Regions from separate parts of the Alkalinema sp. FACHB-956 genome, predicted to be linked through region 1. Evidence: predicted binding sites of a transcription regulator. Region 1 holds the regulator's gene; the other holds the start of a gene.

The links. Region 1 encodes HrcA, which represses chaperone genes, less so after heat shock. Its sites were predicted from a motif close to ANTTAGCACTCNNNANTNNNGAGTGCTAANT; they were not measured.
Region 2: groES (co-chaperone GroES) is a predicted target of HrcA. The motif match lies at 4,521-4,551, and genes of this name have one in related genera.

The regions. Positions count from the first base shown of each region.
Region 1 is NZ_JACJRC010000021.1:26,432-32,882, reverse strand. It holds gene H6G21_RS19005 (GspE/PulE family protein) at 370-2,061, shown strand; gene H6G21_RS19000 (rhodanese-like domain-containing protein) at 2,294-2,641, shown strand; gene hrcA (heat-inducible transcriptional repressor HrcA) at 3,262-4,350, shown strand; gene H6G21_RS18990 (CoA-binding protein) at 4,454-5,368, opposite strand; gene H6G21_RS18985 (ATP-grasp domain-containing protein) at 5,739-6,451, opposite strand, start outside.
Region 2 is NZ_JACJRC010000013.1:51,161-57,611, forward strand. It holds gene H6G21_RS14735 (metal-binding protein) at 1-36, opposite strand, end outside; gene H6G21_RS14740 (DUF3226 domain-containing protein) at 313-954, opposite strand; gene H6G21_RS14745 (ATP-binding protein) at 958-2,127, opposite strand; gene groL (chaperonin GroEL) at 2,222-3,856, opposite strand; gene groES (co-chaperone GroES) at 3,995-4,306, opposite strand; gene H6G21_RS14760 (exosortase-dependent surface protein XDP2) at 5,468-6,271, shown strand.

The DNA.
Region 1 (6,451 bases):
CTGAATTCACGGTTAAATTGCCTAATTGTCCAATTTTAGCCCAACGCTTACCGTCATTCTTACTTGCATCCTTTCTTTTTGGGAGATGATGTATTTTTCTAGACTTGTAGTTTACGGATTTAGGGAGTTTGATCAAGTAGCTAGTAAGTGGTTCTACAAGTGGTTCTACCCGTTCTCTGGAGTTAATCAGTTGTTGAATGGAGCTTATTAAATCTGTGCTGCATTTCTCTGAATTGATGTTCGTAAAGTTATCAAAAGGTTTATCCAGCCAGTGCTCCCCCCATGCATAACCATGGGATTCTCGTGAGAGATATTGCTGAGAGATATTACAAGAGCGACTGATTCTCCTTCATCCCCAGCCCTACCCCTATGAAAGCAACTAGCCTCTCTGTTTGGAAACAACTCAAACAACGCGCAATTACCGTTGATGAAGCCCTAGAGTTGTTGATCGATCGCGACGGAAATGTCATCTTTGAGCTCCTCGACGGGGAAGTCAGCGATCGCTTCATGCGGCAATTTGCCGATCGCCAATCCCTGCCAACGGTGATTCCGCTACTGCTATGGCGGAATTGTTACTACCTGGGCTGCCCCAAAGCGCTCTCTCAAGCAGAACTACGGGCGATCGGCGAACGCACGCTAACAGAGATTAAGGTGATTCCAGTTGCTGAAAAAAGTTATCGCACTTGGTATCACTTGGCCCATCTGGATCGCAATACGATCAGTGCTGTGCCGTTGGTGAATCCTTTAACTGGAGAGCGGGAGCAGGAAGACATTGGTCAGATCACCGAACTGCATCTCTCCCGTGCCGAAGATCAGATTGGCCGCATTAAAACGATTATTTCGGGGGCCTTGCGCAACCGAGCCAGTGACATTCACTTGGAGCCTACGGCGGAAGGGTTACGAGTGCGCTATCGGATTGATGGCATTCTGCGAGACATTACCACCCTGCCCCCCGAAATTAGCCGACGGGCGATCGTCGCGCTCAAAGTAATGTCCAGTATGGATATTGCGGAGAGCCGCCGTCCCCAGGATGCTCGGATCGGCGAAAGCTACGCCTCCGGTGAGCAAAATGAAATGGGGCTGGACATGCGGGTGAGTACTTTGCCCTGTGTCGGTGGGGAAAAAGCCGTGATCCGGTTGCTGCCCCGCGAAAACCCCTTTTCGGGTATGGATGAGTTAGGATTTACGCCCCATACGTTGGAAATTTACCAATCCTGGCTGAAGCAACCCCAAGGAATGGTGATCTTCACTGGCCCAACCGGGTCTGGGAAAACCAGTACGCTCTACACCAGCTTGCAGACGATCGCCACGGAATATGTCAACGTGGTGACGGTGGAGGATCCCGTAGAGTACGTTTTACCCCGGATTACCCAAACCCAAGTCCATGAAGCCGCAGGCATGACCTTTGCAGCAGGGCTGCGATCGATTCTGCGGCAGGATCCGGACATCATTATGGTGGGGGAAATTCGTGATCATGAAACCGCAGAAACCGCTGTACGTGCAGCCTTAACAGGTCACCTAGTACTGACCACCCTGCACACCAATGATGCCACCAGTGCGATTCCTCGTTTGAAGGATATTGGGCCGGATCCTGGGTTGCTGAGTGATGCCTTGTTAGGCGTGGTAGCCCAACGGTTGGTGCGCAAGGTCTGCCCCCATTGTGCTGAACCCTATACCCCGACCGACAAAGAATTGACGATTTTGGGCATTACCCGTGAAGAAGCCCAAGCCCACAATTGGATGAAGGGGAAAGGTTGTGCACGGTGTTTCAACTCCGGACATTTGGGTCGGGAAGCCATCATTGAACTGCTGAATATCGACGACACGGTGCGACAGATTATCTATGAAGGCACCATGACCCAACTCCATGGATATTTAGCGGAGAGTAATTTTGAATCCTTCCGCATGGCCGCGATCGCGAAAGTTAACGCAGGGGTGACAACGGTGGATGAAATTTTGCGGGTATTGCCCCACAGTGCCCTTGCCCGCCGAAAAACCGTCCGCCCACCCGCCCACATTCCGCCCACCCATATCAAGGTGATTAATCAACAAGCGATTTAGACCACGGTCAACCAATGGTGAACTCATTGTTAGCGCATTATTAACCCGTTGAATGCAGGGGATCCCCTGAGATTGATCAACGGGGACTCGTTTGCGGATTGGAGAGCATGGTAGGCTGGGCGGGGATTATCTATGAGCTTGAGTTTCAATCCTTTTAAGTTCTCAGACCGTTAAGTCCCCAGCCTGTTAGTCCCTAGTCCGTTAGTCCCCAGCCTGTTAAGTCTCCATTCCTATGTTTCAACCCACTCTGCCCAGCATTAGTGTTGAAGAACTGGCTCAACAATTGGCCAATATGCCGGATTCCTTGCAACTCGTGGATGTCCGTGAGCCGGAAGAACTGGCGATCGCGCAGTTACCGAATAGCATCAGTCTCCCCTTAAGCCAGTACGAAGTCTGGTCGCGGGATATTCACAGTCGTCTGGATGCGGATCAAGCCATTGTGGTGTTGTGTCATCACGGTATGAGATCGGCCCAGATGTGCCAATGGCTGATGGGACAGGGATTTACGCAAGTGAAGAATATTACTGGGGGGATTGACGCTTACTCCGTATTGATCGATCCGTCGATTCCTCGCTACTAGCCAGCCTTCTGGTTTGACTAGACGATCGGCGAATTTTGACAAGTGCAAGAATTTTGACAAGTGCAAATCAGGTGGGACTCTGCCAAGGGAGAGAACTGCCTACAAATGCTGCATTCTTGCTTTTGAAAATTGCGCCAAAACTGCTCACCCTCAGCAACGACAGAAAACGAGATCTGCTATCTTAGGGACACATCATTGCAGAAATTGCAAAAACTTAACAACTTCCGGGTTCTGTGCCAGAAGTCTGTTGAGTCTGTTACGTTCTGTTGAGTCTGCTAGGAGATCGGAGCGTGAAGTTGTCCGTCAAGATTTTTCTACATTTTTAGAATTTCTTCGATCGCACCTTGACGACTCCAGGATTGCCTGCGGAAATATTGCTTGCGAACCGGAATCGCCTGCGGACCGGAGTTTCCATAGCAATCTTGTGCTGAAGGGCAGTCAGTCTGTGGGCCGTCAGTTGGTCCAATGGGCCGTCAGTTGGTCAATAGTCAGTGATTTTACGCGAGCAGCAGGTTTCCCTGCATCTGTTTTAACTGCATCTGTACTGAATCTGTTTTGAACCTTAATCCGTTTTAATCCTCATTTAACGCCCGTTTAGTTCCCTTCCCAGTAGCTTCAAAATGTCTATTCAAGTCACCCTTAACAACCGCCAGCAGCAGGTTCTTTGGGCTACGGTACGACACTATGTTGCCACCGCAGAACCCGTCGGATCAGAAGTACTGGTTAAAGAATATAAGATGAGTGTGAGTTCCGCGACGATTCGGAATGCCATGGGGTTTTTGGAGAAAGCGGGCCTGTTGTATCAGCCCCATACCTCGGCGGGCAGAGTTCCGTCGGATTCGGGCTATCGATTGTATGTGGATCATTTGATGCAGCCCATGCCACAGATGACGCCCCAGGTAGAACGATTGTTGGCCGATCGCTTGCAGGCAAGCAACTGGAGCGCAGAAGCTGTTTTAAAAGGTGCTGCACAAATTCTTGCAACTTTGAGTGGCTACATCACCCTGATTACGACCCCGCTCACCCACAATTTGGAGCTGCGCCATTTGCAACTGGTGCAAGTTGACCCCAAGCGAGTGATGCTAATTCTGGTGACAGATACCTATGAAACGCAGTCGGTGCTGATGGATTTGCCGGAATCGCCGGAGCCGGAAGATGCGGAATTGTTGGAGCAGGAATTACAGGTGTTGTCCAACTTTTTGAACGATCGCCTCCGAGGCAAAACGTTAGTGGATGTGCAGGCCGTGGACTGGCGGGAACTGGGACAGGAATTTGAGCGGTATGGTAGCTTGCTGACCGCGATCGTCCAGGAAGTGGATCAACGGCTGGCTCAGGGGGCTGCGCCCACTCAGATTTTGATTAGCGGCTTGGCAGAAGTGCTGCGGCAACCGGAGTTTTCCGAGTTGCAACAGTTACAAACCATTTTGCAATTATTAGAAGAAGGGCAACAGCAACTGGTGCCTTTGATTTTCGATCGACCCCAAGGTGGCGATTTACAAGCCTCCCGCGATCGACGGGTGATGGTGCGCATTGGTGCAGAAAATCCCCTTGAACCGATTCGTTCCTGCACACTCATTTCCTCCACCTACCATCGCGGCAACATTCCTGTGGGGAGTATTGGCGTTTTAGGCCCCACCCGAATGGACTACGACAACGCGATCGCGCTAGTGGAAGCAACCGCAGATTACCTCTCGGAACGCCTCAGTTAACCCCTTGCACTTAGATTTTTCTGGTTCACAGAAAAATCTCTATGAGACAGCTATGAGCCAGATAAATCCCTCAGAGTGTCAGCGATCGCAAAAGTTCTTTGTGTCATGAGGCTTGGAGTTTTGAAGGCGATCGCTTCAGCAATTTATGCACCAAATCAGGAATTTGGGAGGGACGCTCGGCCACGGGAACTCCCGCCCGCTTGAAGGCCGCTACTTTACTTTCTGCTGTCCCAATATCTGGGCCAAAGTCGAAGGTTTTGGATTCAATAATGGCCCCTGCATGGCCAATTCGACGATTACGCGGAGCAGTGTGACCAGCAATGTAAGCGACAACGGGCTTATCGATCGCCTCTGAAATATAGTGGGCTGCCCGTTCTTCACTATCGCCGCCAATCTCTCCCACTAAAACGATCGCCTCCGTTTGGTCGTCTTCCTCCAGAATTTGTAGCCATTGGGGAAACGTGGAACCCACGATCGCATCACAGCCAATACTGACCCCGATCGACTGTCCAATCCCCGCCCTGGTTAAGGTGCGGGCAATTTCATAGGTTAGGGGGCCATTGCGGGTGATTAATCCTACATTCCCTGGCATGTAGAAATCGGGGGGATGAATGCCCAACAATAACTGTCCTGGCACAATCACTCCAGGGCCATTGGGGCCAACCACCAACGTTTCCGTTGCCTCCGCTTGGCGCACAAGATGCACCATATCTAGGGGCGGAATCCCTTGGCTAATGAGAATAATTTGCCGAATGCCAGCTCGAATGGCCTCCAGCGCCGCATCCAAGGCTGCATAGGGATGGGTGCAGATAACTGTGGTTGAGATGCCCCGCGCGATCGTGGGAATTTGTTCAACCATGTCGTAAATCGGAATATCGGCCACTGTGCTGCCTCCATACCCCGGACTCACCCCTGCAATAATATGAGTGCCGTAGGTTTTCATTAACGGAGCATAGGTCATTCCTAGGGGTTCTGTGATCCCTTGAATAATGACTTGGCTAGTGGGCGAAAAAATCATAAATATCAAACTGCACTGGATTAATTATTCTTGAGCGAAATTACTTATTCTTTGGCAGGAAGAATCCATTCGCTCAAACATTCGCCTGAGAGCTTGTGCTATGGACTATAAAACGGTTGTCTCCAAACTCGCAAGCTGTTTGAGGATCGAGCCCCACTCCCTGCGTGCTGAAAAGATAGCAAGTTTACAGCCACCACTCTCCCAGGATTCTTGGCGCACACATAAGGTGAAGCTTATAGGATAGCGATTTTAGTTGAGGGCTGTGGCTAGATGGATGACATTTCCTACAATGCCCGGATGTCTTCGTCCGATCTTGGGCCACTCAAGAATTTCCGTAAAATTACTGAGTTTCCTTCGGGTTAAGTATTGGTTAAGACGAGGTTTTATTAGGTTTAACTCGCTGCATCACTTCCTTGATCGCTGCATCCAGATCCTCCAGAACCACGATCGACGTTCCACTCAGGATTTCCTTAGCAGCTTCGTAGTCCTTGCCCGCGAGGCGCACAATCACTTGCGGTGTAAAGGTGACTCGGCTGACGATCGTGTCTTCTTGAGTCCGGGTATAAGTTCGCACATTGTGGGTGTGATTTTGCAGGAACTCCACTAACGTCTGGGCAATATCTTGGCAGGAAACAATGCCGCCAACTAAGTTGACTAAAATGATCTTAAGTTGGGACTGTTGCCCCATGCGATGGAGCCCCTGATCCAAGCGTTGACACAGGGTATTGGGGAGCCATTGATGGTGGGTTTCGCTGCCGATGTTGAGAAAACACAGGGGCTTACCACCGGCCTGATACACCAAATCTAGCGTAGCCATGGTCAACCCCGCGCCATTGCAAATCAAGCCGATCGACCCATTGGTATCCATGGTCATTTGCAGTTCCGGTTGCCGATCGAGGGGATTGACGATCGGGGATTCGCTCAAACTCGCGAGATCAGGATGTCGCCCTAAGGAGCCATCGTTGACCGTCACCTTGCCATCTAAGGCCATGATCTGACCGGCGTGATCCACCGCTAGCGGGTTAATTTCAATCAGATCTAAATCCTTGTCATCGAGCAGCCAATACATTTTTTCAATCACTT
Region 2 (6,451 bases), on a different contig from region 1:
CCATTCTCGACTGGGAAGGGTTTCATCGTGGAGCATGGTTTTGTCCTGGGGAAAGGGACACGAAGCTGGATCGATCGTAGAAGATGCTAGGAATGGAACAACCAGTCCTTAACGCTTTTTTATATTGCTGATTCTTCCAGAGTAGACCTCCTGCATGAATCAAGAAGCCTGTGCCAGTTAAAAATTGAGTCAGCTTTTGGGTCGGGGTGCCCCCCTCATCTAGCTTTGCAAAGCCTTGATAGACTCGAAATAATCTGCCCCATCTCCAATGATCAACAAGTACAATATGCATCCCTACTACTATATGCATTCCTACAGGCCATAGAGTGTCTTAAACCAACCAACAAAATCCTGGGTTTGAGGATGTTGAGGATCCAAAATTCGCCTTTGCAGTGCAGTATGTAATTGCTGACCTGGCTCATCTTGCCATGCCAACCAAGTATGAATATTCGCCTTATCCTGCTGAAGTGTTTTAAAAGGAGCACCCTGGACTTTAGCTTCCGTAACAGCAGATTGGGCATATTGCCAAACGGGATCAGTAGACTCTATGCAGTTTGATAAAAAAGTTTCTATCATGCCACGCAATTGATTATCCGGCATCATCCACACGCCAAATTGAATACCTGTTTGCGTTGTGTGAATTAATCCTTGTGATGGAAGCGTTTTTGGCATGTCTGCAATACTTTTTGCGCAAGCCGCCTGCAAACTTTGCCATCGTGCAGCAGGATTTTCATCTGCATCCACCACAATCCCTATTACCTGAAGCCCACTCGCTTGAAGCCTCGTCGCAATTCGCTTTGCATCAATTAATCGATCGTATCCCCCAACTTCTTCAATATGAATCGGTGGATTGCGTAATGGCCAAGGGATATGATTGGCTTCCGCAAGTTCAGCAATTACAAAAACATCTTGCTTCCCTTCAACAAACAGTATTTTCGGATGTTGATTAGCCATTCCCTAACGAACCTCAATCCCTTCTTCCACCGCGATCGCCATTTGTTGCGAATCAAATGTTACCGAAGATGACTTCGCTTTTTCAATGCGGTGAATCATGATTTCATTCTCTCCAGCCATTTCCGATTCCGCCATTTCCGCCAGACTCTCCCAACAATCTCGGCTATGGGTGGTTGCAAACACTTGCACATTAAGTTTTTGTGCCGTTTTCCAGATCATCTTCCACATATCTAACATGGCTGTGAAATGCAGCCCTGTATCAATCTCATCCACTAATAGAATGCCACCTTTAGTACACACAACACTTAGCGCCAAACCCAACATGCGCCAGATGCCATCACCCATACTACCGATCGGAAGAGGTTGCTGCTCATCGCGTCGCTTAATAACGAAACCTCCACGTTTTGCAGAAACCATACGATCAATCCCCAAGGAGGCAATTCTCTCAATTTTGGGATCAATAGTTTGCAGCGCTTGAACAATATTATCTTCTTCAGGTGTGAGAACAACTTGGTCGAAAAGCTCAATCATTTGAGGAATCAGCAATGAAGATGAAGTAATAAACTGCACCTTAATAGATGAACTTTTTATAGGCTTAATTCGCATCCTTCTGGAGTAGTCTGAGCGAATTCCTCCATCAGCAGATAACGGAATCTTAAGTTCTTCTCTGTCTCCATTGAAAGACCAGGTCAAAACCAGTTCTACATCACGAGTCAGTTCTTCATCAACCAGATCAACCAAAAGAGTTTCTTGCTTGAATTCATGAATTTCAATTTTTGCAACTAATTCTTCAGCAGATCCATCTGTCATCACCGAAATTGTAAAAGATTGATCTAGTACTAACTCATGCCCATGAAATAAATGTCTAATATCTAGTTCTCGACTACCACTTCGTTCTTCTGTGCGAGAAACCTCACCTCTTTCTACCATCGTTTGTGTGACAGAGGCTAAATTAGCTCGTGATTGTAAAAGTTGAATTGCTTCTAAGATTGAGGTTTTACCACTATTATTTTCGCCGACCAACAAGTTAATTCGTCCAAGCTGTGTCAGCTCGAATGATTTAAAGCTTCGGAAATTCTCGACTTTAAGCGATTTGAGCATTGGCTCCCGACCTAAATAGCACCTTCGTTTTGGTGAGTTCGCTAACAACATCTTGATTGTAGCAATGCCCATACAAAAAGCACGATCGAGTTCTTTTGGGATCTCGATCGTGCTTCATAATTCAGCCTAAAACGTTAAACAACGCTTTCAGACTCGTGACTTGGAATTAGTAATCGAAGTCGCCCATGCCGCCTGCGCCACCAGCGGGAGCCGCTTCCTTCGGTTCAGGCTTGTCTACCACGATGCACTCAGTGGTCAACACCATTGCCGCGATCGAAGCTGCATTTTGCAGTGCGCAACGAGTCACCTTAGCGGGGTCAACAATCCCTGCGCTAATCATGTCTACATACTCATTGGTCGCAGCATTGTAACCGCTGTTGAAGGGCATTTCCTTCACGCGCTCAGCGACTACCGCACCGTTTTGACCTGCGTTTTCAGCAATCCGCTTCAGAGGAGCCGTCAGCGCGCGGGCAACAATCAGCGCCCCGGTCAATTCTTCTGCTTGCAGGTTACCCGAAGCCCAGGTTTCCAATTCGGGAGCCAGGTGGGCCAAGGTGGTACCACCACCGGGGACGATGCCTTCTTCAACCGCAGCCTTGGTTGCGTTGATCGCATCTTCCAGACGCAGCTTACGATCCTTCATTTCGGTTTCGGTCGCTGCACCGACTTTCACCACAGCCACGCCACCAGCCAACTTAGCCAGACGCTCTTGCAGCTTTTCCTTGTCGTAGGAAGACTCGGTTTCTTCCATTTGACGACGGATTTGCTCAACCCGTGCCTTGACTTGCGCTTCGTTACCTTCAGCAACGATCGTTGTGGTGTCCTTGGTGATCGTGATGCGACGAGCTTTACCCAGCATGTCCAGCTTCGCAGCATCGATCTTCAGACCTGCATCTTCGGTGATCAGCGTCCCGCCGGTCAGCACTGCGATGTCTTCCAGCATAGCCTTCCGACGATCGCCAAAGCCAGGAGCCTTCACAGCTGCAACGTTCAGTACGCCGCGCAGACGGTTCACCACCAGGGTTGCCAGGGCTTCCTTCTCGATGTCTTCAGCGATGATGACCAGAGGACGGCCCGCCCGAGCCACTTGCTCCAGCACAGGCACCAAGTCTTGGACGAGGGCAATCTTCTTGTCAGTGATCAGGATGAAAGGTTCTTCCATCACTGCTTCCATCCGCTCGGTGTCGGTGGCGAAGTAGGGAGAGATGTAGCCTTTCTCGAAGCGCATCCCTTCGGTCACTTCCAATTCGGTGGTCATGGACTTCCCTTCTTCCAAGGAAATCACGCCTTCTTTGCCCACCTTGTCCATGGCGCTAGCAATCATGGCACCCACTTCTTCGTCGTTACCGGCGGAGATGGAACCCACTTGAGCGATCGCCTTGGAATCTTCCACAGGACGAGCCTGTTCCTTAATCTTGTCAACCAGGAAGTTGGTCGCCTTATCGATCCCTTTCTTCAGCAGGATTGCATTGGCACCCGCTGCCACGTTGCGCAGACCTTCTTTAACGATCGCGTGGGCCAGTACAGTTGCGGTGGTGGTACCATCCCCAGCGGCATCGTTAGTCTTGGACGCTGCTTGACGGATCAGGGAAACCCCGGTGTTTTCAACGTGATCTTCCAGTTCAATTTCCTTGGCGATCGTCACACCATCGTTGATGATTTGGGGTGCGCCGAACTTCTTCTCCAGCACCACGTTGCGACCTTTAGGCCCAAGGGTCACTGCAACGGCTTCTGCCAGGATATCCATGCCTTTTTCGAGGGCACGACGAGCATTTTCGTTATAAATAATGCGCTTAGCCATGGTTCAAGTCTTGTCTACTTCTGAAGGGTCAATAAAAAGCGGAAAAATGCAATTGAGGACTTGAGAATTGGGAATTGAGAATTCGAAACGTAGATTCTCCTTTCCGTCTTCTCCAGTACCGATTTACTTGCCGATTGACTACTGCACAACGGCCAGGATGTCACGCTCAGTCAACAGAACGTAGTCGTCGCCACCCAGCTTGATGTCGGTGCCAGCGTACTTGGAGTACAGGACTTTGTCGCCCACTTTGACTTCCAGTTCTTGGCGAGAACCGTCATCATTGCGCTTACCGGGGCCAACTTGCACGACTTCACCGACTTGAGGCTTTTCCTTAGCGTTGTCGGGCAGGATGATGCCGCCAGCAGTCTTCTCTTCTGCTTCCGACACCTTCACAAAAACGCGATCGCCTAAGGGTTGAACAGTAGACACGCTCAAAGATACGGCTGCCATACAAAGTCTCCAAACTCTCTATAATCTTGTGCAAACAATAACGTTCACAGAGTGCGGTGACAGGCTCAAGTTCCAACTCGCTCAGACGAATATTCAGTTCAACTGCGTCTGTTCAAGAAGGTCAATTCCTGCGGGTCACACCTGTGGACGATGACTGGAAATTGGGACTTGGATTCAGTCCCCGACTACCCAGTCTATCGGAGTTTGGACTCAAAATTAGCACTCCCAACTCCTGAGTGCTAATTTAACGAAGCTTGATGTTCGATGCAACTGCGTAAACTGTACGGCTTCCCGAACTGAGCGATCGGCGTTCTAGGGCAGTGGGCCTGAGTGTAGGTCACGGGTTTCGGTTACGCCCCTGTTTAGGGACTGACTTGGATCAGTCATTTAGGGTCTTCAATCAGCGCATTCATTCAGTTCACTTAATCAGTTGACTCAACCCGTTCATCAAAATTGTCCAATTTAGGGCTGAAATTAGCTCGGTTTACAGTTCCCTATTTCTTTCCCAGTAGGTTTATGTAGTTTCCGTAAAGATACGCCCATCCCCAGGACATACACCGAGGCCCCTGTGATATTAATTACGTATGGCTTCTATGAGGTTGATTTCAACTCCGTCAATTCTCTGAATAGGCTTGGAGTCGTGAAAAAAACTTCTTAGCAGACAACTGAGTGTAGCAAAGGCGTAGGGTGAGTAATTGCTTACCCTATTTTTTTTGTGTTTGAGCGTGGCTAGTTCGCGGGGGCGTTGCTCACCGGCTGGACGATAGCCTTGAAATGAAACCCCTTCCAGCCCAGCCAGCAGGCGATCCATCTCGTTACCCGCCCCGAACAATTCCCTGCGAATCTTCCCTGGCAATCCTCTCGCCTGAGGGGCCGTTCACCCGCAGATTCCCTCACCAAAATTTTCTATTTCTGCAAAAAATGTTGTATGTAAAGACACGTTGGGCACAATGCTTAAAAGAGATATAGCTTCTATAAAGTCTACGTGTAACTACTGGCAGCTATGTGATTAATGTGTCATCTTTTAAACAGGAAATACGGAATTCATCCGAACTATTTTTAGGATTGCTCCCGCCCCCAGAGCCTCTGCCTACATCTCTTCCTTCGGGAAAAGATTTCACACGAAACCATTCAGTTGATCGTTGCAAGAGGAGCATGACCATGAGTTACAAATTTTCCTGGATTATCGCTAGCAGCCTGTTCGCCACCCTAGCGTCGATCGCCCCCGCCCAAGCCTTCACGACCTTTACGTTTAATACCAGCTACTCCCCCAAGCCAGCGGATCCAACAAAAGATATTAAGTTAGAGTCTGTCACATTGGGTGACACTACTGTTAGTTCTTTTAACTTGGTAAACCGCGCAAACATTTTGGTTAACAATCTGCCCGCCCAGCCCGGTCAATCGGTGCAAGGCCCTGGCAGCAGCGATGCAGGCACCAATACCGGCTCCGATCCGCTCTTGCCGGAAGGCCCCGTGGTCGAAAGTCCGACGGAAGCCAATATTGTGGCGAGCTTAGGTAACCTCAACCTCAATAGCATCATTGATACCGAAGATAAGTGGGGTACCTCCAGCTTCAACTTGTTCTTCGATCAGCCTTCGGATCACTTCTTCCTCTATGAGCGGGGAATGAACAGTGATTTGTTGGTGGAAGCGATCGATGCATCGGGCAATTTGCTGGGTGAGTCCTTCAAAATCACCCGCGATTTGTGGACGAGTGCAGGTTACTCCATCATGACCCACGAAATTGCGGATCAACCGAAGCCGCAAGCGGTAGGTTCCTTCGGCCTCAGAACCAAAACCACGATCGCAGGTTTGCGACTCACCAGCTTCAACAGCAATCCCAACAGTTTCAATGGGCCAGACTATAAAGTTGTGGCTGCGAAGGTGCCCGAACCCACTGTGCTGCTGGGTCTAGCCATGGCAGGCGGCAGCTTACCGCTACTGCGTCGTCGGAAGCTGGCTTAGTTTCTCAATTCTTTTCGGCCTGTCGTCTTGATGTTCCCTGTGTTTGTTTTGATTGCCTAATCTGTTGTATTTCGCCTGCTGTCAGTAGTTTATTGGACTTCAACATCGGTTCAAAATTCAACATCAGTTCAAAGTTCAATATCAGTTCAAAGTTCAATATCAGTTCAAAATAGGAGGTGG